Regions from separate parts of the Arthrobacter sp. R1-13 genome, predicted to be linked through region 2. Evidence: predicted binding sites of a transcription regulator. Region 2 holds the regulator's gene; the other holds the start of a gene.
The links. The regulator LexA, encoded in region 2, represses DNA repair genes until DNA is damaged. The targets are predictions, from matches to a motif close to TCGAACANNTGTTCGA.

Region 1: the regulator LexA is predicted to act here: its motif matches at 1,919-1,934, upstream of M1D88_RS11850 (DUF6504 family protein).

The regions. Positions count from the first base shown of each region.
Region 1 covers NZ_CP096420.1:2,590,031-2,593,439, reverse strand. The annotation lists gene M1D88_RS11870 (hypothetical protein) at 19-237, shown strand; gene M1D88_RS11865 (hypothetical protein) at 840-980, opposite strand; gene M1D88_RS11860 (chorismate mutase) at 1,123-1,443, shown strand; gene M1D88_RS11855 (hypothetical protein) at 1,451-1,837, opposite strand; gene M1D88_RS11850 (DUF6504 family protein) at 1,992-2,336, shown strand; gene M1D88_RS11845 (DNA polymerase III subunit alpha) at 2,333-3,409, shown strand, end outside.
Region 2 covers NZ_CP096420.1:2,440,082-2,443,490, reverse strand. The annotation lists gene M1D88_RS11195 (ATP-dependent DNA helicase) at 1-1,303, shown strand, start outside; gene lexA (transcriptional repressor LexA) at 1,318-2,067, opposite strand; gene M1D88_RS11185 (LysM peptidoglycan-binding domain-containing protein) at 2,551-2,949, shown strand; gene M1D88_RS11180 (histidinol-phosphate transaminase) at 3,027-3,409, shown strand, end outside.

The DNA of each region.
Region 1 (3,409 bases), 150 kb from region 2:
TTATGGATTTCCTGGAGGATGCGCCCAAGGGTAGGAACCGAAGACGCGTGGAGAAACATCTGCGGAAGACCCCTTTTCATCGTTGCGGCCCGGTTGCCGGTCTTCGACTTTGACGACGATGGATACACGGCCTTGGGGCATGTTCTGATCTACTTGGTTGAAAACAACGGCGCAATGATCCAGGCCGATGGAGAGGGCTTCTATGAGGGCGGGAAAGTCATAGTCGTACTTGACTAGCTGTGATGTCTCAAACGGGAGGTCTGTCGAGCCGCCGTCAAAATCCGGATGCCGGTGTCAGTGCATAAAGCCGCTGCCGTCCATGTCGCGGTCGTACTTACCGCACCGCGTACAGCGCCTATAGCGGCCGCTGCCGTCCTCTGCGGATTCTATGTGCCACGCATGGCGCAAGTTCAGTTTGCACATGAGGATCTTGAGCATGGCGCTCTCCGTTCTGACGCACGTTTAATCCGCAAACCGCGATCGCCACGTGAACATCCCAAGTTTATGCCGTGCCTCTTGTGCCAGCCAGAGAAGCGCAGCGGCGCCACTCCAACCAGGGGGCGATAGAGTTCCGAATAATCATGAAAAACAAAAACTACGTCAGTTACCTGGTTCCTCTGGTCAAGAATTTCGATTCTTCGATGTTGACCAACGCAGAATGGGATCGGCACGTTCTAAGACGCCTTACCAGGACCTTTCGACGTCGTGGTGCAGTGCGCCCAAGGGGGGTGCAGTCAATCTTCCGAGTCTTACATGACATCCCAGCACAATGAGAGCGTTCCGCTCCACGGGAAAATTCGGCGCTGTGGGCAACCTCAAAAAGTGGCAGCTGCTCCTCCCTACAGGCGTACGAATTTCCCCGCGGAGAATTGGACATGAAGGGGCAGCGCCATCTGGATGTGAGCATGGCCGACCGGTTCGTCGAGCAGCTCGTTGATAGAGGTCTGCCCGTCCAGCTCGCCGGTATGTTCCTTGTCCATGTACCGACCCTATGTGCGTTCTGGTGGTAGTGAATCCAAGACACGCGTTTCAGACTTGGCCAGCCTGTTCTAAACCTGTACGCGGCCAGCGCCAAGGGAAATGTAGTCGACTCGGGTTGCATCCTTAGATACTGTCAGTCACATGCCCACAGAATACGGACTCGACAAAAACGCCCAGGCCGACAAAGAACAGCTCGCCGCCGTGCGCGTGGCCGTGGACGAAGTGGACGAGCAGATCGTCAGCCTCATCGCCCGCAGGGAACGTCTGATCCGCATCGCCGGGACGCTAAAAGGGGACAGCGCGGAAGTACGCGCACCGGGCCGGGTGGAGCGCATCATCGAGCACGTCCGGTTCGCGGCCGAAAAGAAGGGCATTGATCCCGGCCTGGTGGAAACGACCTACCGGACCATGATCTCCGAATTCATCGAACTGGAACTCAAAGTCCAGGAAAACAACGACTGATTCAGCTTCAGAGAGATTCCTGGACCTGAACGCCTGCCTGGAATTCCCGCCCGTCGGCTTCGCTGAAGGCTGATATCAGATGCCCCTTGCCGAGACCCATTATGGTGCTCAGGGGAAAATGCCCTGTGATGGTATTGCCTGAATGCTCCACTCCGTCGAGGTCGAAGTTCTCCTCGGTGCCGTCATGGTTGAAGGCATAGAACGAGACTGCCTCGCCATTCATGAACTCGATTCCAAGCCTTCGTTGATGTGACAGGTCAGGAGTGGACGCAACAAGCCCCACGACGTAGGCGCCCGACGACGGAATATTGCCATCAATATCGAAAGTCGCCACCAAATGTGAATTCTTGGCGGCGATGCTGGCGTTTCTCAGGAGTGCTTCATTGGAACTCATGGCTCCATCCTGCTCTCTGCTTCCCCTTCCGTCCACCCCCGACCTAGGTTTTGTCATGCCTCGGGCGTAGACTGAAAGTATTCGAAGATATATTCGAAGAAGGAAGTTGTTAGAAGTTGCAAGGAAGCTGTAAGAAAGTTGCACGGAGGCATCCATGGGGATATTCAGTGAGGGTGTAGAGGTGGAATGCGCTCCTGAAGGCCAGCCCTTGAACCTTTTCTGGGCAGGGTGCCGCTACACCGTGTGTGCAGAACCGGTGCGCTGGTTTGAACGCCGTCAATGGTGGGCAGAGGAAAAAAGGGCACCCCTGGGGGCAGGCAAGGGACTGGTAGACCATGAAATCTGGCGGGTGCAAGTCAAAGCTGAAGATCAGCGTTCACCGGGGGTGCCGCAGGAACCATTAACGCTGGACCTGTCGCGCGATATTGGCAGCGGGCGCTGGAGGCTGCTGCGCATCCATGATGCCCTCCAGCCAAGAACAGCACCAAAAACAGCATGAGCTTTACCCACCTTCACGTCTCCACTGCCTTCAGCGCACACTACGGAGTCTCCTGGCCGGAGGAACTTGCCAGTGCAGCCGCGGCTGACGGGGCAACAGCATTGGCGTGCACCGACAGGGACGGGCTGTACGGAACAGTCAAACATTTAAAGGCATGCATGGCTGCGGGCATCGATCCGGTAGTGGGAGTTGATCTCGCAGTATTTGACGACGACGGCGATCACCGCACCCAGCTTTCGGGCCGGGTTGTTGTCCTCGCCCATGGACACAACAACGGAGCCGGCTACCGTGCCCTTTGCCGGCTTATCTCCGACGCCCATGCAAGGACAACAGGCAAGGCAGGGGGAGTGGTTCCTGTCGCAGTGACCAGGGCGGAGCTGGCATCCAGAACACTGGATCCCGACACTTTGAAACCGGTCCTGACCGTTCTCATCGGACCTGATTCCGACGTCGGCCGGTCCATGGGAGGACGGAAATACCTACTTCCCCGCACCTTGTTCAAGCGCTGGCTGGAAGCAATGCCCCAGGGAACAGTAGTGGCCGAAGTCGTGTCACAGCTAAGCCCCCCAGGAGCCCCACTGAGCACTGCCCATGCTGTGCGCATGCTCAAACTCGCCGCCGAACACCATGTACCAGCCGTCCTGACCAACGCCGTCAGGTACTGCGAAGAGGATGGAGCTGCCACAGCAGATGTCCTCGATTCCGCCCGCACACTGAAATCACTTCCTGAACTCTCCTCAGCCCCCCTTCTGCAACCAACAGGACAAGGCTGGTTCAAGTCCAAGGCGCACATGGTGCAGCTGGCAAAAGAAATCATCCACTCAGCGGGGTACGGCACAGCTGACCTGAAAAGACTGCTGGCTCAAACGGAGGCGCTCGCGGATCGTTGCCGGATGGATCCAGTCTCCGACATGGGCTGGAAGCAACCGGTTGTTCCTGAAACTTCCGTCATCGGCATCGCCGGTGATCCTTTAGTGGAACTGATCCAGCGGTGTGAGGCCGGGATCGGCCGCCGCTTCCCGGGGATCTCCGGAAAGCAGGAAGTTGAAATGCGCTCCCGGTTGGAGCATGAA
Region 2 (3,409 bases):
TCCTGAGTACGATGTTGTGGTGGTGGACGAGGCCCATGAACTGCAGGACCGGGTCACGGGTGCAGTCTCCGGGCAACTCTCCGTTGCCATGGTCCATGCGGCGGCATCAGGAGCGCGCAAGAATACGGGCATCACCGTTGACGCCCTCAACTCCGCGGCGGCCAACCTCGAAGTTGCGATTGCCGGGATCCCCAGCGGTCTCCTGCCCAGCGGGCTCAACGACGAACAACTCGACTGTGTGGACCAGCTCCGCGACGCATGCCGCGCAGCGCTCTCCGATTCCAAGGGGGACAGTTCCACCACGGCCGACGGCGGGCGGCAGCTGGCGCGCTCCCGCCTGCTGGTGATCCTGGAATTGTGTGAACGACTTATCGCAGCGCGGGAAAACGGCGAAGTGGTGTGGATTTCCCGAAACAGCACCTTTGATCCGCAACACGGTTACTCCGCACCCGATGACGCCTCGCCGGCTTTGATCAATGTGGCGCCCCTAAGCGTCGGAGGCCGGCTCCGCGAGGGACTGTTCGAGGGACACACCGTCGTGCTCACATCCGCTACGCTCGCGATCGGCTCCGCCTTCGAACCTGCGGCGGGCGGCCTTGGTCTCGTGGGCCCGGGTGCGCCGAGCTGGACCGGCATCGACGTCGGCTCTCCTTTCGACTATCCGAAACAAGGAATTCTCTACGTGGCGGGTCATCTTCCGAAACCGGGTCGGGGCACCTCACCCGAAGCTCTCGATGAGCTCGAAAAGCTGATTCTTGCCTCCGGGGGCGGGGCGCTGTGCCTGTTCTCCTCACGCCGGGCAGCGGAGGACGCTGCGGAAGCCCTGCGTCCCCGGCTCGACATGAGCATTCTCTGCCAAGGTGATTCAACTATGACGGCGCTGGTCCGGCAGTTTGCGGATGAGCCTGACACCTGCCTGTTCGGCACCATGTCCCTTTGGCAAGGAGTGGACGTTCCTGGGGGCTCGTGTCGCCTCGTAGTGATCGACAGGATTCCCTTTCCGCGTCCTGATGATCCCCTCATGACGGCGCGCTCCCGGGCGGTAGCAAAGGCAGGCGGCAACGGCTTTATGTCTGTTTCCGCCACCCACGCCGCCATTCGGCTTGCCCAGGGTGCCGGCCGCCTTATTCGTTCGACAGGGGACAAGGGCGTGGTCGCCGTGCTGGACTCACGGTTATCAACTGAGCGATACGGCAATTTTCTGCGTGCTGCCCTGCCGCCCTTCTGGCCCACCACCGACCCTGCGATTGCGGTGGCGGCGCTCAAACGGCTGGCCGAGGAAACGCGCGTGGCCAGTACCTAGCTGGAGCGCGGGTCCTAGATGGAGCGCAGGACTGAGACCACTTTGCCCATAATGGTGGCATGATCGCCCAGGATGGGCTCGTACTGCGTGTTCTGTGGCAGTAGCCATGTGTGGCCGTCCCGTTGGCGGAACGTCTTAACTGTCGCTTCATCGTCCAATAGCGCGGCCACGATATCGCCGTTGACTGCGTCGCTCTGACGGCGCACAACCACCCAGTCACCATCACAAATCGCGGCATCTATCATGGAGTCTCCCGCGACCTTCAGCATGAACAGCTCTCCGTGGCCAACGAGCTGGCGGGGGAGCGGCATAAACTCTTCGACGAGCTGTTCGGCGAGAATAGGACCGCCTGCGGCGATGCGCCCGACCAGGGGGACCATGGCGGTGTCTGTTGCGCCAGCGAGTTCCGTTACCGGTTGACGGCCTACACTCCTGAGCCGGTTTGGCTTTTCCGGCCGTGAAGGCTCCGTTCCGCCTTCTTCCAGGGTCAGCGGCATCAACACTTCCATGGCGCGCGGACGCTTCGGATCCCGGCGCAGGTAACCGAGTTTCTCCAGCTGGGACAGCTGGTGGGTCACGCTGGACAGGCTCGCAAGGCCGACTGTGTCCCCGATTTCACGCATGGATGGGGGATAGCCGTTGTCATTGACCGACCGTTGAATGGTCTCCAGGATTCTCTTTTGGCGAAGAGTGAGGCCCTTGGGCGTCCGGGCATTCTGCGAGGCCCCTGCGGTGGCCTTGCTGCCCGCGGCTTGTGCTGCCATTTTCGCCAACGCCTTTCCATTTCTCCCGGCTTCTGAGCGCCAGCCGCCGGGAACGTTCTGCCTGAATGTCAGACCCTGCTGATCAACTGCAGATGTGGTTGTCCTGATCAATGTTTCTTTGATCAAACCTAGGCCAGCCAAGGGAGTTTTTCAAACATTTGTTCTAGTGAGTCTCGACAATGTTCGATCATACATGCTAAAACTTAGTCAGTAAGGTTCGAACATGTGTTCTAGTCGGTTTTCTAGTTTGCTTGCTCCGGTCGCCGAATTCGTTCAAGCGTTCGAAACCGGAGGCCGGTGGCAATGAATACCTTGCCATCAATGAACACGACGGGCAGCACAGTATGGTCCAGGAGGACGGTCATGTCAGCTACATCCGCGTTCCACGAGTTCTTTCCGCAATCGGTCTCCGGGGAGTCTCAGTCGGCGACGACGCTGCACAGTTCCCTCGCCCCGCAGAGGCCCGCTGTCTATGAGCCCGAAATGGCACCTGCCGGTCACGGGGCCCGCGCCCACGAAGCCAGTGGCTACGGTGCTGGCACCCCTGGTCAAGCCCATGGCCGGGTGCAGGCACCGCTGCGGCTTACCCGGCGCGGATGGATTGTCCTGGTGGTCTTGCCCCTTATGCTGCTGACTGCCTTGCTGATGTCGCTCTCGGGATTCCTTACGTCTCCGGCCAAGGCAGCTGACACCGTCGCCGAGCTCTCCCTGACTCCCACTGTGACCGTCACCGTGCAGCAGGGCCAATCCTTGTGGGCCATCGCCGGCACTGTTGCACCTGAGCGCGATCCGCGGGATGTCGTGGCTGACATCGTGCAGTTGAATAACCTCGATGGAGGTGCGGTCAGTCCGGGGCAGCAGCTCTTTGTCCCCTCCGCGTGAGCCCTGTCCTCGAGCCCGGCTTCGCCTGGAGGCGTCACAGTTTTCCGGCCCCGGCATCAGGCACTTAAACTGTTCTGGTGACTGACCAGCTAGCGCGCTTGAACCGACTGCCACTCCGCGACAATCTCCGGGGCCTGACGCCTTACGGTGCGCCGCAATTGGATGTGCCCATCCTGCTGAACGTGAATGAGAACACTCACGGCGTGCCAGAGGATGTCCTGAAGGCCATCTCCGAGGCCGTAACCGCTGCAGCCGCCGGACTGAACCGGTATCCCGATCGGGAGTTCAGTGAGCTCCGGTCAGCCCTGGCGGAGTATCTGGGGCATGGGCTCGAGGCCGAAAATATCTGGGCAGCCAATGGATCCAACGAAGTCCTGCAGCAGACACTGCAGGCTTTTGGCGGACCTGGCAGGACAGCTTTGGGCTTTCCCCCCACGTACTCCATGTACCCCTTGCTTGC